DNA from 3 places in the Pseudomonas bubulae genome. Region 1 is predicted to be linked to each of the others. Evidence: predicted binding sites of a transcription regulator. Region 1 holds the regulator's gene; each other region holds the start of a gene.
What was found. Region 1 encodes FliA, which starts transcription of late flagellar genes. Its sites were predicted from a motif close to CTAAAGTTTNNNNNNNNNNNGCCGNTAA; they were not measured.
Positions count from the first base shown of each region.

Region 2: a site for FliA is predicted at 3,349-3,376, ahead of flgM (flagellar biosynthesis anti-sigma factor FlgM). Genes of this name have one in related genera too.
Region 3: a site for FliA is predicted at 4,269-4,296, ahead of motA (flagellar motor stator protein MotA). Genes of this name have one in related genera too.

Region 1 covers NZ_CP146077.1:4,021,881-4,028,302, forward strand. Annotated here, with positions in the region: gene V6L81_RS18490 (chemotaxis protein CheA) at 1-1,330, opposite strand, end outside; gene V6L81_RS18495 (protein phosphatase CheZ) at 1,395-2,183, opposite strand; gene V6L81_RS18500 (chemotaxis response regulator CheY) at 2,204-2,575, opposite strand; gene fliA (RNA polymerase sigma factor FliA) at 2,770-3,510, opposite strand; gene fleN (flagellar synthesis regulator FleN) at 3,510-4,337, opposite strand; gene flhF (flagellar biosynthesis protein FlhF) at 4,457-5,773, opposite strand; gene flhA (flagellar biosynthesis protein FlhA) at 5,785-6,422, opposite strand, start outside.
Region 2 covers NZ_CP146077.1:4,419,062-4,425,483, forward strand. Annotated here, with positions in the region: gene flgB (flagellar basal body rod protein FlgB) at 1-159, opposite strand, end outside; gene cheR (protein-glutamate O-methyltransferase CheR) at 609-1,436, opposite strand; gene V6L81_RS20305 (chemotaxis protein CheV) at 1,482-2,414, opposite strand; gene flgA (flagellar basal body P-ring formation chaperone FlgA) at 2,491-3,261, shown strand; gene flgM (flagellar biosynthesis anti-sigma factor FlgM) at 3,413-3,739, shown strand; gene V6L81_RS20320 (flagella synthesis protein FlgN) at 3,789-4,256, shown strand; gene V6L81_RS20325 (flagellar brake protein) at 4,353-5,093, shown strand; gene V6L81_RS20330 (MFS transporter) at 5,194-6,422, opposite strand, start outside.
Region 3 covers NZ_CP146077.1:196,166-202,587, forward strand. Annotated here, with positions in the region: gene V6L81_RS00960 (trimeric intracellular cation channel family protein) at 1-385, opposite strand, end outside; gene orn (oligoribonuclease) at 570-1,112, opposite strand; gene rsgA (small ribosomal subunit biogenesis GTPase RsgA) at 1,219-2,250, shown strand; gene motB (flagellar motor protein MotB) at 2,360-3,346, opposite strand; gene motA (flagellar motor stator protein MotA) at 3,350-4,201, opposite strand; gene V6L81_RS00985 (HDOD domain-containing protein) at 4,354-5,892, shown strand; gene V6L81_RS00990 (rhodanese-like domain-containing protein) at 5,929-6,422, shown strand, end outside.

The DNA of each region.
Region 1 (6,422 bases):
GGTCGGCCAGGGCCTCGACGAGGTTTTTGTCCAGGTCGGTCTCTTCGCCCACCAGCTCCAGGCTGATTTCTTTTTTCAGCTGCCGTGCCAGGTCCCGTACCAGGCGCGGGAAGCGGCCGAAAACTTTCTTGATCGGCTGCATCCGCGTTTTCATCACCGCGGTTTGCAGGTCGGCGGTGACCACGTCGAGGTTGGACAGCGCCTTGGCCATCTCCTCGTCATGACTGTTCAGGCCCAGGCGCACCAGACGGTTACGCACCAGCACCAGTTCGCCGACCATATTCATGATGTCATCGAGCCGCGCGGTATCGACGCGCACGGTGGTTTCAGCCTCGCTGGCCACCGGTTTTTCTGCAGGCGCAGCCGCGCCACGGGCCGGGCCCGGTCGTGCCGCCGCTACCGGCTTGGCCGGGGCAACTGCAGCCACCACGGCTGCCGAGTCGGCGCTGAATTTGCCTTTGCCGTGCATCTGGTCGAGCAGGGCTTCAAATTCGTGATCGCTGATCAGGTCAGGGTCGCCCGCAGGCACCACGGCAGTGACCGCAGGCTCGGCAGGTGCCGCGGTCGCGGTGTCCAGCCCATCGGTATTGAACGAACCCTTGCCATGCAATTGATCAAGCAGAGCTTCGAATTCATCGTCGGTGATTTCATTGCTGACTTCGGCGGCCACGGCGGGCGCTTCGTCGGCCACAGTGGCCACCGCCGCTTCCATCGAAAACTGGCCCTTGCCGTGCAATTGGTCGAGCAGCAATTCAAACTCGGCGTCGCTTATTTCGTCGCTGGTCGTGCTTTGTGTTGTGGCCACCGCTTCAGGCTCGGCCGCGGCCGCCTTGACCGCATCGAGGGAATCGAGCAACTGCTCGAACTCGCTGTCGGTGATATCGGTCACTGGGGCTTCACCCACCGGTTCAGGCACTGCAACAACCGCTGCTTGCACAGCAGCAGGCTCGGCCAGGCGCGCCAGGGCCGCCAGCAACTCGGGAGTCGCGGCAGTGATCGGGCTGCGCTCACGCACTTCGCTGAACATGCCATTGACCGCATCCAGGGCCTCAAGCACCACATCCATCAGCTCCGCGTCAACGCTGCGCTCACCCTTGCGCAGGATGTCGAAGACGTTTTCGGCGATGTGACAGCACTCCACCAACTCATGGAGCTGCAGGAAGCCGGCGCCCCCTTTTACAGTGTGAAAACCGCGAAAAATGGCATTGAGCAGATCCGCATCATCCGGTCGGCTTTCCAGCTCGACCAGTTGTTCGGACAACAACTCCAGAATTTCGCCGGCTTCAACCAGGAAATCCTGAAGGATTTCTTCATCGGCGCCGAAGCTCATGTAGGTGCTCCTTGAAATAGGCTCTTCGACGCCGGGCAACAGCGCCCGCACGCCTCTTCAAGTCCTAAAAACCCAGACTGGACAACAAATCGTCAACATCATCCTGACCGGATACGACGTCATTACGTGTATCGGCATGAATCTGCGGACCTTCACCCTTGGCCTGGTTTTTTTGCAAATTATTTTCAGCGCGCAATGCATCGCGGTCGTGCTCGATCCCGGCAAAGCGATCGACCTGGCTGGCCATCAGCACCAGCTTGAGCAAATTGCTCTCCACGTCCGTGACCAGTTGCGTCACCCGCTTGATCACCTGACCGGTCAGGTCCTGGAAATCCTGAGCCAGCAAAATATCAGTCAGATTGGCGGACACGATGGTGTTTTGCGTTTCGCTGAGCGTCAAAAAACTGTCAATCCGACGCGCCAGCTCGCGAAACTCTTCGGCACCGATTTCGCGGCGCATAAAACGCCCCCAATCCGCGCTCAGTTCCTTGGCTTCCTGACCCAGGCCATTGACCAGTGGCGTGCTGTTTTCCACCAGGTCCATGGTCCGGTTGGCCGCCGCTTCCGTGAGTTTCACAACATAAGCCAAACGTTCGGTGGCATCCGTGATCTGCGACACCTCTTCGGCTTGCGGCATGCCTGGATCAATATGGAAATTGACAATGGCGCTGTGCAGTTCGCGGGTCAGCTTGCCGACTTCACGATACAGCCCGCGGTCACGGGTCTGGTTGAGCTCGTGAATCAACTGCACGGCATCGCCAAACTGGCCTCGTTCAAGGCTTTCGACCAATTCGTGGGCATGTTTTTTCAGGGTCGATTCAAAATCGGCCTGTGTGCAATCTTTATGCTCCATAGTGCCCCCAAGGCAACCGCTCAACCGATGCGTTCAAAGATCTTTTCGATTTTGTCTTTGAGTGCGATAGCGGTGAACGGCTTGACTACATATCCATTAACACCGGCCTGGGCCGCTTCGATAATCTGCTCGCGCTTGGCCTCGGCGGTCACCATCAGCACCGGCAAGTGTTTGAGTTTTTCGTCGGCACGCACATGGCGCAGCAACTCGATGCCGGTCATGCCCGGCATGTTCCAGTCCGTCACCAGAAAGTCGATGTGCCCCAGGTTGAGGATCGGCAACGCGGTGGTGCCGTCGTCCGCCTCGACCGTGTTGGTGAACCCCAGGTCACGCAACAGGTTTTTAATGATCCGCCGCATCGTTGAAAAGTCATCAACGATGAGGATTTTCATGTTCTTGTCCAATTCGACCTCCAAGCAGTCTTTAACGCACCCATGTGCAGGGCACGCCATTCAATCAATTCGTTTTCAAACACGCCTAATCGACTGTGGGAGCGGGCTTGCCCGCGATGGGGTCGACGCGGTCTGTCTGATTCACCGTGTCGATCCCATCGCGGGCAAGCCCGCTCCCACAGGTATCAAGGGCCCTAGTGCGCGCGCCACTGCCCCAGACGAGCCCGCAAGCGTGCCGCGCACTGGCTGTGCAGCTGGCTGACCCGGGACTCGCTGACCCCCAGCACTTCGCCGATTTCCTTGAGGTTCAGTTCTTCGTCGTAGTACAGCGCCAGCACCAACCGTTCACGCTCGGGCAAATGGGCGATCGCATCGGCCAGCGCGGCCTGGAAGCGTTCATCTTCAAGGTCGCGCGACGGCTCCGTGTGGGCACTCGCGCCATCTTCATGCAACCCTTCATGTTCGCCGTCCTGCAACAGATCGTCGAAACTGAACAGGCGGCTGCCCAGGGTGTCATTCAAGATGGCGTAATAATCATCAAGGCTTAACTGGAGTTCGGCCGCAACTTCATGATCTTTAGCGTCACAACCGGTTTTTGCTTCAATTACCCGAATGGCGTCACTGACCATGCGGGTATTGCGGTGTACCGAACGCGGTGCCCAGTCGCCCTTGCGCACTTCATCGAGCATCGCGCCACGGATACGGATGCCGGCATAGGTCTCGAAACTCGCGCCCTTGCTGGCGTCGTATTTGCCCGAGACTTCGAGCAGGCCGATCATCCCGGCCTGGATCAGGTCATCCACCTGCACGCTGGCCGGCAAACGCGCCAGCAGGTGGTAGGCAATGCGCTTGACCAGGGGCGCGTAGCGCTCGATCAGCTCGTACTGGCTGTCACGGGATGACTTGCTGTACATGCGATAACCGCTGGCCGTCATTAAAAGCGCCCCCCTGCCTGCTGCACCAAGCGTTCGACAAAGAACTCAAGATGCCCCCTCGGGTTGGCTGGCAACGGCCAGGTGTCAACTTTCTGTGCAATGGCCTTGAACGCCAGCGAGCACTTGGAGCGCGGAAACGCTTCGTAGACGGCGCGCTGTTTTTGCACGGCCTTGCGCACGCATTCGTCGTAAGGCACGGCGCCCACATATTGCAGGGCCACATCGAGGAAACGGTCGGTAACCTTGGTCAGCTTGGCGAACAGATTGCGCCCTTCCTGCGGGCTTTGCGCCATATTGGCCAGCACGCGGAAGCGGTTCATGCCGTAATCGCGGTTGAGCAACTTGATCAACGCATAGGCGTCGGTGATCGAGGTCGGCTCGTCGCACACCACCAGCAGCACTTCCTGGGCTGCGCGGACAAAGCTGACCACCGACTCGCCAATCCCGGCGGCGGTGTCGATCACCAGCACATCGAGGTTGTCGCCCAGGTCGCTGAAGGCCTGGATCAGACCGGCATGCTGCGCCGGGCTCAGGTGCACCATGCTCTGGGTGCCCGAGGCCGCCGGCACGATGCGGATCCCGCCGGGCCCCTGGAGCAATACGTCGCGCAGCTCGCAACGCCCCTCGACCACATCGGCCAGGGTGAATTTTGGGGTCAAGCCCAGCAAAACATCGACGTTCGCCAGCCCAAGGTCCGCGTCCATCAACAGAACGCGCCTGCCCAGCTCGGCCAATGCGATGGACAAGTTGACTGACACGTTAGTTTTACCGACGCCACCCTTGCCGCCGGTCACTGCGATCACCTGTACGGGATGCATGCTGCCCATGATCTTTCTTTACCTTGTCTTACTTAGACGCGGCTACATGCGTTGGCTGCTCGTTCCCCTGCGGAACAAAACCTTCAGACCAGCCGATGTAGGTACATTTCAACGTAATCTTGACTACCTCAGCCGACCCGCTTGGGTGGGCTGTGGTAGATATCAGCGAACATATCGGCCATGGCCTCTTCGCTGGGTTCTTCCTGCATTTGCACACTCACTGCGCGGCTCACCAGCTGGTGACGCCGCGGCAGATGAAGATCGTCCGGGATCCGCGGGCCGTCGGTGAGGTAAGCCACCGGCAGCTCGTGACTGATCGCCAGGCTCAACACTTCGCCCAGGCTCGCGGTTTCATCCAGTTTGGTGAGGATGCAACCGGCCAGCCCGCAACGCTTGTAACTGAGGTAAGCGGCCGTCAGCACCTGCTTCTGGCTGGTAGTGGCCAACACCAGATAATTCCTGGCCTTGATTCCGCGCCCCGCCAGGCTTTCGAGCTGCAGGCGCAACGCCGGGTCGCTGGCTTGCAGGCCCGCGGTATCGACCAGCACCACGCGCTTGCGCACCAGCGGTTCAAGGGTCTGGCCCAGCGACTGGCCGGGGGCAACATGGGTTACCGGCACATTCAAGATGCGCCCCAGGGTCTTGAGTTGTTCCTGGGCGCCAATACGGAAACTGTCCATGCTCACCAAGGCGATATTCTGCGCGCCGTACTTGAGCACATAACGGGCCGCCAGCTTGGCCAGGGTGGTGGTTTTACCCATCCCGGCGGGCCCCACCATGGCGATTACGCCACCCTCTTCCAGCGGCTCCAGCTCCGGCGTGGCAATCATCCGCGCCAGGTGCGCCAGCAACATCCGCCACGCCTGGCGTGGCTCTTCGATACCGGCCACCTGCGCCAGCAGATCACGGGACAACGGCCCGGACAAACCGATGCGCTGCAAACGGCGCCACAAGTTGGCCTGCGCGGGCTTGGCGTCCTGCAACTGGCTCCAGGCCAGCGAGCCCAGTTGCACTTCCAGCAACTCGCGCAAACCGTTGAGTTCATGGCGCATATTGTCGAATGCACGCTGATCGATCGTCGGTGCCGCGGGCGCCGGCGCAGGGCGCGGCGGTTCTTCCAGGGTCGGCTCAATCAATGGCTCGGCAGCCGTGAGCGGCAAACCGGCAAACAGCTGGCGGTTATCGCCGGCCTCGCCTTCACCGCGCAAGCTCAACTCGGCCTGGGCCGAAACAATCCGCGACTGGGTCTTGCGCAGCTCTTCTTCCAGCTCAATGTTCGGCACCCGGGGTGCCAGCGCGGACAGCTTGTAGTCCAGGGCCGCGGTCAACTCAACGCCCCCGGCAATCCGGCGGTTGCCAATAATGGCGGCGTCAGCCCCCAACTCATCACGAATCAGCTTCATGGCCTGACGCATATCGGCGGCGAAAAATCGCTTCACTTGCATAAACCAAACCCTCAGCCGTTAGGGCCTACTGTCGCAACGATCGTGACCTGCTTGTTGTCAGGGATTTCCTGGTAAGCCAGTACATGCAGGTTGGGCACCGCCAGACGGCCAAAGCGCGACAGCATCGCGCGTACCGGGCCTGCCACCAACAAGATGACCGGATTGCCTTGCATCTCCTGACGCTGAGCAGCGTCGATCAACGAGCGCTGGAGCTTCTCTGCCATGCTGGGCTCCAGCAAAACGCCCTCTTCCTGGCCTTGTCCGGCCTTCTGCAAACTATTGAGCAATATTTGTTCCAACCTGGGCTCCAGGGTGATAACAGGCAGCTCGGAGTCAACGCCTACAATGCTTTGCACGATGGCACGAGACAAGCCCACGCGTACGGCGGCAACCAAAGCGGCAGTATCTTGACTCTTATGAGCATTGTTGGCGACGGCTTCGGCAATACTGCGGATATCCCGCACTGGCACCTGTTCGGCCAACAAGGCCTGCAGCACCTTGAGCAATTGCGACAGGCTCAACACCCCCGGCACCAGTTCTTCGGCCAGTTTGGGCGAGGACTTGGCCAGCAGCTGCATCAACTGCTGAACTTCTTCATGACCAATCAACTCATGGGAGTGTTTGTACAGGATCTGGTTAAGGTGCGTTG
Region 2 (6,422 bases), 400 kb from region 1:
GTTCTGGGCGGCGAGCACAGAGGCGAAATCCAGATCCCGAGCCTTGTAGTTCGGGGTATCGGCGTTGGCGATGTTGTTGGCCAGTACTTCAGCGCGCTGGGCACGAAAGCCCAGGGCCTGTTCATGGATACCAAGCGCTTTATCGAAGCTGATGCTCATCTCGAAAAACCTTTGTGGGCTGACCTGAGAGTGTGGTTCAGGTTTTACATGACAGGGATAGAGCAAACCCCGTGCCAGTTTTTACAGCCCCGTAACACAAGGGTTTGCCGGGAGGTGGGAGATGGCAATGGCAAAAAAGCGGCAATGCTTGACCGCTGACTGCCGGTTTTCTGCCGCTTTGCTTTGGATTCGTCGTAGCAGTTGCCGAAGGAACCAGGCTGCGTTCGGCGACGAAGTCGTCGTAAAAACCCTGGTAGCCGGGTTTGACTGTTACACCGCAGCCCCTGATTTTGCGACTGCTTCGCAGCCGAACGCAGCCTCGTTCCTACGGCAGCTACAGGAACACTGCAACTGTGGGAGCGAGCCTGCTCGCGAAGGTCGTTCGCGAGCAGGCTCGCTCCCACAATAGGGCTTGACCGGCAACAGAGTATCTACGGGGTTTTCCCAGCCTATTTCGCCTGGTAAATGATCCCCGGACTGCATTGGACCATCTGGTAATGGTCCGGCAACCCGTTTAGCGCTTCAGAAGCGCCCAGGAACAAATAACCGCCCGGCTTCAAAGTGCTGTGAATGCGCAGCAGGATGTCTTTTTTCACTTCGGCCGAGAAGTAGATCAGCACGTTGCGGCAAAACACGATGTCGAACTTGCCGAAGCTGGCGTAGCTGTCCAGCAGGTTGAACGGGCGAAACTCCACGCGGTTTTTGATCGGCGCCTTGATCACCCAACGCCCCGGTCCCTTGGGATCGAAATAACGTTGCAGGCGCTCCGGTGACAGGCCCCGGCCAATGGCCAGGTTGTCGTATTCGCCGGTGCGGCAGGTGTTGAGCATCTGCGCTGACAGATCGGTGGCAAAAATCTGCACGCCGGCTTTGAGCTGCCCAAGGTTGCTGCGCTCGAATTCGTCAATCGCCATCGACAGCGAGAACGGCTCCTGCCCCGAAGAGCAGGCCGCCGACCAGATACGCAGGCGCTGGCCGGGGCTGGCCTTGATTTGCTCCGGCAACACCTTGTTTTTCAGCACTTCAAAGGGATAGGTATCGCGAAACCACAGGGTTTCGTTGGTGGTCATGGCATCGACCACCTGCTCGCGCAACCCGCTGCGCGGCTGAGCCTGGATGCGTTGAATCAGCTCGCCCAACGACTTGATGCCCTGCTGCTCCATCAATTTGTTGAGGCGGCTGGAGACGAGGTACTGCTTGTTCTCACCCAGCAAAATGCCACAGGCTTTTTCCAGGAATACCCGGAACTGTTCAAAATCCAAATTAGCCGTCGACAAATGATCCTGCCTCTTAAATCGTTTTGACCGCCAAGGGCTGCGCCCCTAGCTGTGGTCTGCTGCTTTGATCCGGTCAACTACCCGGGTTGCCAGGTCATCAGGGCGGAACTTGGCCAAAAAGTCATCGGCACCGACTTTTTTGACCATCGCCTGATTGAATACCCCGGACAACGAAGTATGCAGAATGATGTGCAAGTTTTGCATCCGCGGGTCGTTGCGGATTTCAGCTGTCAGGGTGTAGCCGTCCATTTCCGGCATCTCGATATCCGAGATCATCATCAGAAACTCTTCAGACGGGTTCTTGCCCTCGTCCACCAGCTTGCGCAGGTAGTCGAGCGCCTGGCGCCCGTCGTTCAACGACACCACTTCAACACCCACCGATTGCAGGCAACGGGCAACCTGCTTGCGCGCCACCGACGAATCGTCAACGGTCAGCACCCGCAATGACAGCGCCTTGCTTTGGGTTTCAACATCCACCACGCCCTGGCTGATGGTTTCAGACGATGGCGAGACTTCTGCCAGCACCTTTTCCACGTCGATGATTTCGACCAGTTGCTCGTCCATACGGGTCACGGCCGTCAGGTAATGGTCGTGACCGGTGCCCTTGGGCGGCGGATGAATGTCTTCCCAGTTCATATTGACGATACGTTCCACTGAACGCACCAGAAAGCCCTGGGTCTTGGTGTTGTACTCGGTGATGATCACAAACGGGTTACTTTGATCCTTCAAGGCTCCCGCGCCGGTGGCCATCGCCAGGTCGAGAATCGGTATGGTCGCGCCGCGAATGCTCGCCACACCGCATACCACGGGGTGGGACTTGGGGATCAGGGTCAGCTTGGGGCATTGCAGCACCTCGCGGACCTTGAACACATTGATCCCGTAAAGCTGTGGCCCATCCAGGCGAAACAGCAACAGCTCCAGGCGGTTTTGCCCCACCAGTTGAGTGCGCTGGTTAACCGCATCCATCACTCCGGCCATACTCAGCTCCTCTTAAAAACTTCAAGTTTCAACCCGCATATTCCGAAAACGGCACGGGGCTTGCTTTTTATCGGTCATGAACGCAAAAACGACAAAATCCTGCCACCGACCTTTCCTGCCGAGTCTGCGCCGCTGTGGTCTGAGCGCGCTGGCGGCGGGCACCTTGCTTGCACTCAGCACTTATAGCAGGGCTGACGCGTTTACATCGCCTGAACAGCTTATCGGCGTGACCCAGGGCTTTCTTGAATTCACGGTTGAAGACTACCTGGCCACCAGCCAGACCGAGGGTCGATATCAGATCCAGGTCAACAATCTTGACCCGCGCCTGCGCCTGGCCCAGTGCGACAAGGATTTGACAGCTTCCCTCGAAAGCCCGGCGCAACCCATGGGCCGGGTAATCGTGCGCGTACGCTGCGAAGGGCTGTCGCCGTGGACCATCTTTGTGCCGGCCCAGGTCAAACTGTTCCGCGACGTAGTCACCGTCAATCACCCGCTCAAGCGCGGCATGGTTATCGACTACCCCGACGTGACCCTGCGCGAGCGCGATGTCAGCCTGATCAGCCAGGGCTACCTGACCGCCACCGAGCTGGCCGTGGGGCAAAAATTGCTCAGGCCCATGGTCACCGACCAGGTGCTGACCCTCACCCACCTGGAGCAGGCCGCAGCCGTGCGCAAGGGCGATCATGTGGTGATCAGCGCCCGCAGCGGCACATTAAGTGTCAAGATGCCCGGCGAAGCCCTGTCAGACGGTGGCCTTAGCGAGCAAATACGGGTAAAAAACCTGAACTCCAAGCGTGTTATCCGCGCCAGGGTGACAGCACCCGGGCAAGTAGAAGTGGCATTATAGGAAAGTTGGCATCAGTCTCGCGACTTTCCTACACTGTCATTTGACGCAGATCAGTACAGCTCTGTGTGAAGCCATGATTAATCGAGCCTAAAGTTTTTCCGGGTATGGCCGAAAACATGGCAAGCGTCCAAATACCCCGAGGTTTAACGTTATGGTCATCGACTTCAGTCGTCTCAACAGCGCCCCGCCCCTGACCGGCAGTACACGCAGTAACGCCAACCAGGAAACCGGCAGCGCCACGCAAGCGGCCCCGGCAATAAACCCTGAGCAAAACGGCGTCAGCGCCCCAAGCGGGGAATCTGTTCACCTCAGCCAAGAGGCTCAACAGTTGCAGAAGATCAGCGACTCGTTGCGTGACCAACCTGTAGTCGACAAAAATCGGGTGGCAGAGCTTAAACAAGCCATCGCGGACGGCAGCTACAAAGTCGACAGCGACCGGATCGCCAGCAAACTGCTTGACATGGAAGCCCAGCGCTAGGCCAACGGCCAGTGCCGCGCTTTTGGACGCTTAACTCCCAGAGCCCGCCATGCACGACGAAAATTTACTGCAACTGATCAACGATGACCTCGCTCCTGCCGAGCAATTGCTCGGCCTGTTACAGGACGAATCCATCGCCCTCAAAGGCCGCGACATGCAGGTGCTGGAAAACATTCTGGCGCGCAAACAGTCGCTGATCATTTTGCTTGAGCAACATGGCCGCAGACGCAGCGAAATTCTCGCCAGCCTTGGCCTGGCCACCAACCGCAGCGGCCTCGAAAGCCTGGCCAGCCATTCCAGCGTGGGAACACAACTGCTCGCCCAGAGCGATGCACTGAACCAGCTGCTAGCGAAATGCCAGGCCGCCAACCTGCTCAATGGTCAGTCGATCCAGACCCAGCAGGCGATCACCGCCAACCAGTTGCGCATCCTCCATGGCGGCGAAGCCCCGTCTCTGTATGACGCACGCGGCACCACCTCGATGCTCAACAAGCACCGCGCCTACAGCCAGGCTTGAGCCCGCGCAACCACCGCATGTAGCGAGACACACAACATGATGGCAGAATGCCCATCTTTTGCGTGTCGCTGTATTTTGTCTGGAGATTGATCAAACGTGTTCGACGCCCAAGATGCTCCGCAACCGCCAAAGGTGCTCACCACGCCGTTGGAAATTGCCTCCAACTTGCGGATGCTGCAAGAGAGCCATGACCCGCTGATCATTACTTTCCAGGACCGCACCCAGCGCTTCCAGAGCTATGTGGTGGATGTTAATCGCGAGAGCAACACCATGGCCCTGGACGAAATGATCCCCCGTGACGGTGAGCGTTTTCTTGAAGCGGGGGTGCCGTTCAAGGTTGAGGGCTTCCATGATGGCGTGCGTATCGCCTGGGAGTGCACCACGGCGCTGACCATTGATGACCGTCATGAGCACCGCTGTTATCGCGGCGCGATGCCCCACGAAGTGGTGTACCACCAGCGCCGCAATGCGTTCCGTGCGGCCCTGCGGCTGGCCAATCTGGTCAATGTGCAAGTGGCGGGTGACAAGCTCAAGGCGCCGATCAAGGGCAAGTTGCTGGACGTTTCGGCAACCGGCTGCAAATTGCGTTTTGAGGGGGATATCAGCCAGGGCATGCAACTGGGCCAGGTGTATGAGCGCTTCAGCGCCGACCTGCCGTTTGGCCTGATGTCTACACCGGTGGAGTTGCGCTACCTGCATTTTGAAGAGCGGCTGAACATCACCTTTGCCGGGATGCGCTTTCACAACATCAGCGGCGCGGTGCAGCGCCAGGTCGAGCGGTTTGTCTATCAACTGCAGCGCGAGGCGCGCCAGTTTGATAAAGACGATGATTATTGAAACAGTGGTCGCTGGCTTGCCTGCGATGCACAGGGCGCGGTCTGGCTGAAAAACCGCGCTGAAGCCATCGCGAGCAAGCCCGCTCCCACAGGGGTATTGCCTATGTTTTGGACTCTGGTTCCGGTTCTGGCTCCTGCTCCTCCACCATCGGTTCCTGCACCATTTGCTCCTGGACCACCTGCTCATCCACCCGCGGGTCAAGGGCGGCGACCAGCGGCGAGCTGGACATGCTGTCGGGCATGGCCACGTGATGCAGCGGCGCATCATCGACCTGGTGCAGGTTGGTCACCGCATTCGGGCGAATCCGCCATACCAGGATCAACCCTGCCACGCTGAAAAACCCATAGAGCATCTGGCTGCCAAACAGTTTCATCAGCACCCCCGCCACCAACGGCCCCACGCTTGCGCCCACGCCATAAGTCACCAGCAGCATGGCCGTCAGCGACACACGACGCTCCGGCTCGATATGGTCGTTGGCAAAGGCCACGGCCAGCGGATAGATGCAAAATTGCAGCAAAGCCGCCAGGCAACCGGCAATAAACAGTACCTGCATGGGCACCGCCGGCAAGATCGCCAATGGCAACGCAGCCACCGCCAGCAAGCCGGCGAAAATACGGATCAGCAACGGCCGGTCATAACGGTCGGACAACCAGCCCAACGGCCACTGCACCAGCAAGCCGGCAAAAATGCAGCTACCCATATACAAGCCAACCAGTTCGGTAGACAGCCCTTGCTGCGATGCGTAGAGCGGTGCCAGACCGTAAAACGAGCCCACCAGCAAACCCGCGCCCATCACCGCAATCAACGACTGCGGCACACGCTTGATAAAAAATTTCGGGTCCATCGGCGCCGGGTGCAAAGGCGCCGGGTGAATACGCCGGGTCATGGCCACAGGCACCAGGCACAAGGCAAAACACAAGGCCACCACCATCAACAACTCGAGACCGAGCTGCGGGTGAACCGCCAGGATCAATTGCCCAAGCACCAGCCCCAGATAGGAGGCGATCATGTAGAGGCTGAACACCACGCCGCGCTGCCTGGCCTCGGCCTGCTCGTTAAGCCAGCTTTCGATGACCATGTACTGGCACATCATGCCCAGACCGACAATCACCCGCAGCAACAGCCAGATCGGCAGCCAGTCCGTCAGCCCGTGGCACAGCACCGCCGCACCGACAATACCGGCGCATGTGGCGTAGGCACGAATATGCCCGACCCTGGCAATCAGCCGGTGGCCGATCTTGCCACCCAGCACCAGGCCAAAATAGTTGGCCGCCATCAGCGCGCCGATCCACAGGCCGTCGACATTGTCCGCTGCCAGGCGCAGCGCCA
Region 3 (6,422 bases), 1.3 Mb from region 1:
CGCCAAAGACCCCGGTAATCACTCCGCTCACCGAAGCCACCAGCATGCCCTGGCCCATCTCCAGCGCGGTCATGCAGCCGATCAGGGTAAACGCTACCAGCCCCAGGGCATCAAGCACCAGAAACAGCGAGCGCAGATGACGCATCAAGGGCGCGATAAAGATCGTCACCAATGCAGCGAACGTGGTCAGTACCAGGTATTCCGGGTGTTTGACCCAGGTCAGCGGGTAGTGCCCCAACAGGACGTCACGCACCGAACCGCCGCCTAGCGCGGTGACGCAGGCAATCAGCACCACGCCGAACCAGTCCATGCCCCGACGCCCGGCAGACAGCGCGCCGGTCATGGCTTCGGCAGTAATGGCAACTAAATAAAGCATCAGCAACATGGCAGCGATCCTTGCAAGAAGGCGCGCAGTCTACTCTCAGTTGGCATTGGCACCAAAAGCGGGCAACAAATACTGTTCTTTGTGGGAGCGGGCTTGCTCGCGACGGCTTCGCTGCGGTTCGGTAGATGTACCGAGTCGCTTGCATCGCGAGCAAGCCCGCTGCCACAGGGGGATCAACGGCAGCTTAGAATTTGATGAAATGCTTGCGGTAGTGTTGCAGCTCGGCAATCGACTCGCGAATGTCGTCCAGCGCCAGATGCGTACCCTTTTTCACCAGGCTGTCGCGTACTTCCGGCGCCCAGCGTGCAACCAGTTCCTTGAGCGTCGAAACGTCCAGGTTGCGGTAGTGAAAGTAGCTCTCCAGGGCTTTCATGTGGGTGTACAGGAAGCGGCGGTCCTGGCAGATGCTGTTGCCGCAGATCGGCGATTTGCCTTTGGGTACCCACTGTTCAAGGAACGCGATGGTCTGCGCTTCGGCTTCGGCCATAGTGGTGGTGCTGTCCTTGACCCGCTGGGTCAGGCCGCTGCCGCCGTGGGTGCGGGTATTCCACTCGTCCATGCGCGCCAGCACGGCATCACTATGGTGGATGGCGATGACCGGGCCTTCGGCCAGGGTATTGAGGTTGCTGTCGGTAACGATGGTGGCCATTTCAATAATGACGTCGTTGTCAGGGTCCAGACCGGTCATTTCCAGGTCGATCCAGATCAGGTTCTGCGCGTTTTGCATAATGGCCTCCAGTGCTTAGGTGCGCAGTTTAGCTTAGGCACGCGGCCCTCGTGCTAAACTCCCCGGCGTTTTACCCTTCTTATCGTTTTATCAACACGGAACACCCATGGCCAAACGCCAGCTCAACCGTCGTCAGAATTGGCGCATCGAAAAGATCCAGGGCGAGCGCGCTGCCCGCGCCGCCAAACGCGAATCCAGTGCCGTCGAAGCGCTTGAAGGCGGCGATTTAGGCCCCGAGCAACTTGGCCTGGTGATCGCGCACTTTGGTGTGCAGGTCGAAGTCGAAGCCCAGGAAGGTGAGCTCAAAGGCCAGATGTTCCGTTGCCACCTGCGCGCCAACCTGCCCGCTCTGGTAACCGGTGACACGGTTGTGTGGCGCGCCGGCAATCAGGGCATCGGCGTTATCGTCGCCCAGTTGCCGCGCAAGACCGAGCTGTGCCGCCCTGACAGCCGTGGCCAGCTCAAGCCGGTTGCTGCCAACGTCGACATGATCGTGATTGTGTTCGCGCCCATGCCCGAGCCGCACGCCAACCTGATCGACCGCTATCTCGTCGCTGCCGAGCACGCCGGGATTCGCCCGCTGTTGCTGCTCAACAAGGCTGACCTGATCGACGAGCAGAACGCACCGGCGCTGAATGCGTTGCTGGGGGTTTATCGTCAACTGGGTTATCCGGTGCTGGAAGTGTCGGCCCATCACGGCGATGGCATGCAGCAGTTGCAAGCGCAACTGGACGGCCATATCAGTGTGTTTGTGGGTCAGTCGGGCGTTGGCAAGTCGTCCCTGGTCAACAGCCTGCTGCCTGAGGTCAACCTTCGGGTCGGGCCGCTCTCGGAGATTTCCGGCCAGGGTACGCACACCACGACCACGGCGCGCTTGTTCCACTTCCCGGGCGGCGGCGATCTGATCGACTCCCCGGGTATTCGTGAGTTCGGCCTGGGCCACGTCAGCCGTGCCGATGTCGAGGCGGGGTTCATCGAGTTCAACGACCTGATCGGCCGTTGCCGCTTCCGCGACTGCAAGCATGACCGCGAGCCGGGCTGTGCATTGCTGATGGCCCTGGAAGATGGCCGCGTGCAGCAACAGCGCATGAACAGCTATCGCTCGATCATTGCCAGCTTGCCTGAGTCGAGTTACTGATTCAGGCCAGAAGCCCCCTCACCCCAACCCTCTCCCGGAGGGAGAGGGGGCAAATTGTCAGTGCTCTTGAAGCCGCGTGCGCTCAGTCCCCTCTCCCTCTGGGAGAGGGTTAGGGTGAGGGCGGCGGGTCGTCAAACAGATTCAGCTTCTGCCGTTCTTCATGCATCGGCAGTGGCTGTTTGTCGGCGGGCAGCTTGATCGGGTCAACTGGCGCCTTGGGCAGTTCCTGGGGCTTGACTGACTCCGCACCCTGCTCGCCTTCAATCGCCTGCTGGGCCTTTTTGTTCAGCACCACAATGTCGATACGACGGTTGACCGGATTATTGGGGTTAGCCGTGTCGAACAGCACTGACGAGGCATAACCCACCACCCGCGCAATCTGCCCTTCCGGGTAGCTGCCCGCCACCAGCGCACGCCGCGCAGCATTGGCACGGTTGGCCGACAACTCCCAATTGCCGTAATCACCGCCCCCCGCATAAGGCATGGCATCGGTGTGGCCGCTGATGCTGACCTTGTTGGGTACTGCCTTGATGGTGTCGGCCATGGCCAGCAAAATATCTTCGAAGTACGGTTTGAGCCGTGCACTGCCCACGTCAAACATCGGCCGGTTTGCGGCATCCATGATCTGGATACGCAGGCCGTCCGGGGTGATTTCAAACAGCAACTGATCCTTGAACTTGCGCAGCTGCGGGTTTTCTTCGACCTTGTTCTGCAACTCCTGCAACAGCAGTTCGAGGCGCTCTTTCTCGACCTGCTCGGCCATGCTTTCAACCTGCTCGGCATCTACCTTGATCTTGTCGGGCTGGGGCTGCAGTTTTTCTTCAGGGTTGAGGGTGTTGTCCGGCGCCAAGGCCGGAGTGCCGCCCAGGTCGATGACGTAGGGCGTGCCGCTTTCGCTGAATCCGATCGGATCTTTGAAATAACCACCAATGGCGATCTTTTGCTCGGGCGTGGCCGCCGTCATCAGCCACATCACCAGAAAGAACGCCATCATCGCCGTGGCGAAGTCGGCAAAGGCGATTTTCCAGGCGCCACCGTGATGGCCTGCGGCGTAGCGCTTGACGCGCTTGATGATTATGGGCTGGTTGTTTTCCATAAATCAGCGACCACGAACCACTTGTTCCAGCTCGGAAAAACTGGGCCGGTGCTTGGGGTACAGGACCTTGCGACCAAACTCGACCGCCAGCGACGGCGGCATGCCTGAGGCCGAAGCCACCAGCGAGGCCTTGATCGATTCATACACGTTGAGTTCTTCCTTGGCATCGTGAGCCAAAGACGTCGCCAACGGACCGAAGAAACCATAGGCCGCCAAAATACCGAAGAAGGTACCTACCAGCGCGGCGCCAACGTGCATGCCGATGGCCGCCTGATCACCTTCGCCCAGCGAGGCCATGGTCACCACAATACCCAGTACCGCGGCGACGATACCGAAACCCGGCATGCCGTCGGCGATACCGGTAACGGCGTGGGAAGGATGCTCCAGCTCTTCCTTGAGGTTATACAGCTCCATGTCAAACAACCCCTCAAGCTCGTGGGGGGCCATGTTGCCCGAGGACATGATGCGCAGGTAATCGCAGATAAACGCGGTCATGCGCTCATCTTTAAGGACAGTGGGGTATTTGGCGAAGATAGGGCTGGCGGCCGCGTCTTCAATGTCGCTCTCGATGGCCATCATGCCTTCGCGACGACTTTTGTTGAGAATCTCGTAAACCAGGCCCAACACTTCAAGATAAAAAGCGTGGGAGAAACGCGAACCGAACATGCCCAGTGATTTTTTGATCACATGCATGGTCATGTAACCGGGGTTGGCTTGCAGGAACGCACCGAAGGCCGCACCGCCGATGATCAAAACCTCGAACGGCTGGATCAGCGCCCCGATTTTGCCGTGGGAAAGTACGTATCCGCCGAGCACACTCGCGAACACGACGATGATGCCGATAATTTTAGCCATAGATATAAAAGTACTTCTTGGGTCGGTTCAAGGTCATATTCCAGCGTAGCTAAAACTCTTCTTCTCCTTATCGGCGAATCTGCGCCAGACTATAGCCGGTAGAGCCGAAAAGCCATTCGACCCCCAGATTGGATGATCATCGCGTCCTCATTATGGCCAACGAAACCCGCGCACCGATATCAACACCCACCACCCTGGATGCCTGGGTTGCACACCTGGACGCCGTCGATCTGCCGATCCCGCAAACCAGCCATGCGCGGGTCTTCAAGACCCTCAACGACAGTCGCCGCTCGTTACGCGAAATTGCCGAGGTTATGCAGGACAGCCCGGCGCTGGCCCTCAGACTGATCCGCGAGGCCAACCAGCAAGCCCAAAGCAGCCTGAGCGAGCCGGCCGAGAGCCTTGAAGTGGCGATCAACCGCCTGGGCCTCAAACGCACCCAGATGCTGCTTGAACATGTGCCGGCGCTGGCGATCGAGGATATCCCGCTGGCCTACCGACAAATCCAGCTGATCAGCCAGCACGCCGCACAACAGGCCATTGGCCTGTTCGGCAATCGCCTGGCGCGGCTCTGGCAGGAAATCTACTGGAGCAGCCTGCTGTTTCTGTCACCGCTATGGGCCCTGGCACTGACCCACCCACTGCTGCTCGAAACCTGGGAACGGCGGGTGGTCGGGCACAATGAGTGCGCCAGTAAAGTCGAGCGCCAGCTTTTTGGTGTGCCACTGTTTGATATCTGCCGCAGCCTGGCCGAGCTGTGGCGTCTGCCGGGGTGGGTGATGCAAGGTTATACGGTGATCACCGAAGAGCGCCGCACCCTGGTCAGGGTGCTGCATATCGCCCGCGACACCCATCACCCCCTGCGTCAGCAACAACTGCTGGACGCCGACCCGGCCCTGCGGCGCTGGCTCAACCAGCCTGCCAACAGTGTGTTGCTGGCCAACTGCCTGGCGCTGTCAGCCCAGCAGGGCTGGGACACACCGCACAACCTGCGCTGGCAGTACGTCACCAGCCTTTACCTGCAAATGCCCCTGGACGAAGTTCAGCAGCAGGCACACCAGCAGGCCGCGAGCAGCGCGCGCTATCACTCCAGCCCCGACCTTTGGCATCCGGCCCAGGCATTGCTCTGGCCGTGGGACTCACGCCGCAACGGGGACAATTCGCAGGCAGCCCCGCCTCCCTCGGCCGAGGCACTCGTCGCCTGGCGCAAACATTGCGGGCAGCTGCTGGAGCAACCCAGCGCATTCAGCAACCCGATGCATCTGAGCACCTGTGCCCGCGAAGCCTTGCAGGCGTGCGGCATGCGCCGGGTGATGATACTCACCCCCGACAAGACCTCGACCAGCCTGAGCGTCAACCAGATTGCCGGCCTGGGCAGAACCGCCTTCGACCTGACCGTCAACATCAGTGACAGCACCGCGCTGCAACGCCTGATGATGCAACCTGCACAAGTGCGCCTGACGCCCGAAAACAACGCGGTGATCTCCGCAGTCTTGCCCTACAGCCTGCGCAGCCTGTTCCCCGGCGAGCATCTGCTGCTACGCTCGCTGAGCAATAACGGTCGCGTGGTCATGCTCATACTGGCAGACCAGGGCGGCGGGCCATTTTCCGAAACCAGCGTGCAAGCCTTTGGCAAAACGGCCCAATGCATCGAGAAAGCCTTGAATACCTTTAGTAGTCGCGGGCGCTAGCGCTACAATCCCCCCTTTTTGCTCTGGAGGCTTCCTATGCCTGGCTTCTCTGGCTTGCCATTAGTGATCGAGCCCGGCGACCTGCTCGCCCGGCTCGACGCACCCGAACTGATCCTGGTTGACCTGACCAGTGTTGCACGCTACGAGGCCGGGCATATTCCGGGCGCCCGTTTTGTCGACCCGAAACGCACGCAACTGGGCTTGCCACCGGCACCCGGCCTGCTGCCGTCGCAAGCGTCACTCGAAACCCTGTTCGGCGAGCTGGGGCACAATCCCGACGCGGTCTATGTGGTCTATGACGACGAAGGCGGCGGCTGGGCCGGGCGGTTTATCTGGCTGCTTGATGTAATCGGGCACAAGGCATACCACTATCTGGACGGGGGCATTCACGCCTGGATTGGCGAAGGCTATGCCCTCAGTCAGGACGTGCCTGCCGCCGTCAATGGCCCGGTGGCGCTGACCTTGCACGATGAACCTACTGCCACCCGCGAGTACCTGCAAAGCCGCCTGGGCGCCGCCGACCTGGCGAT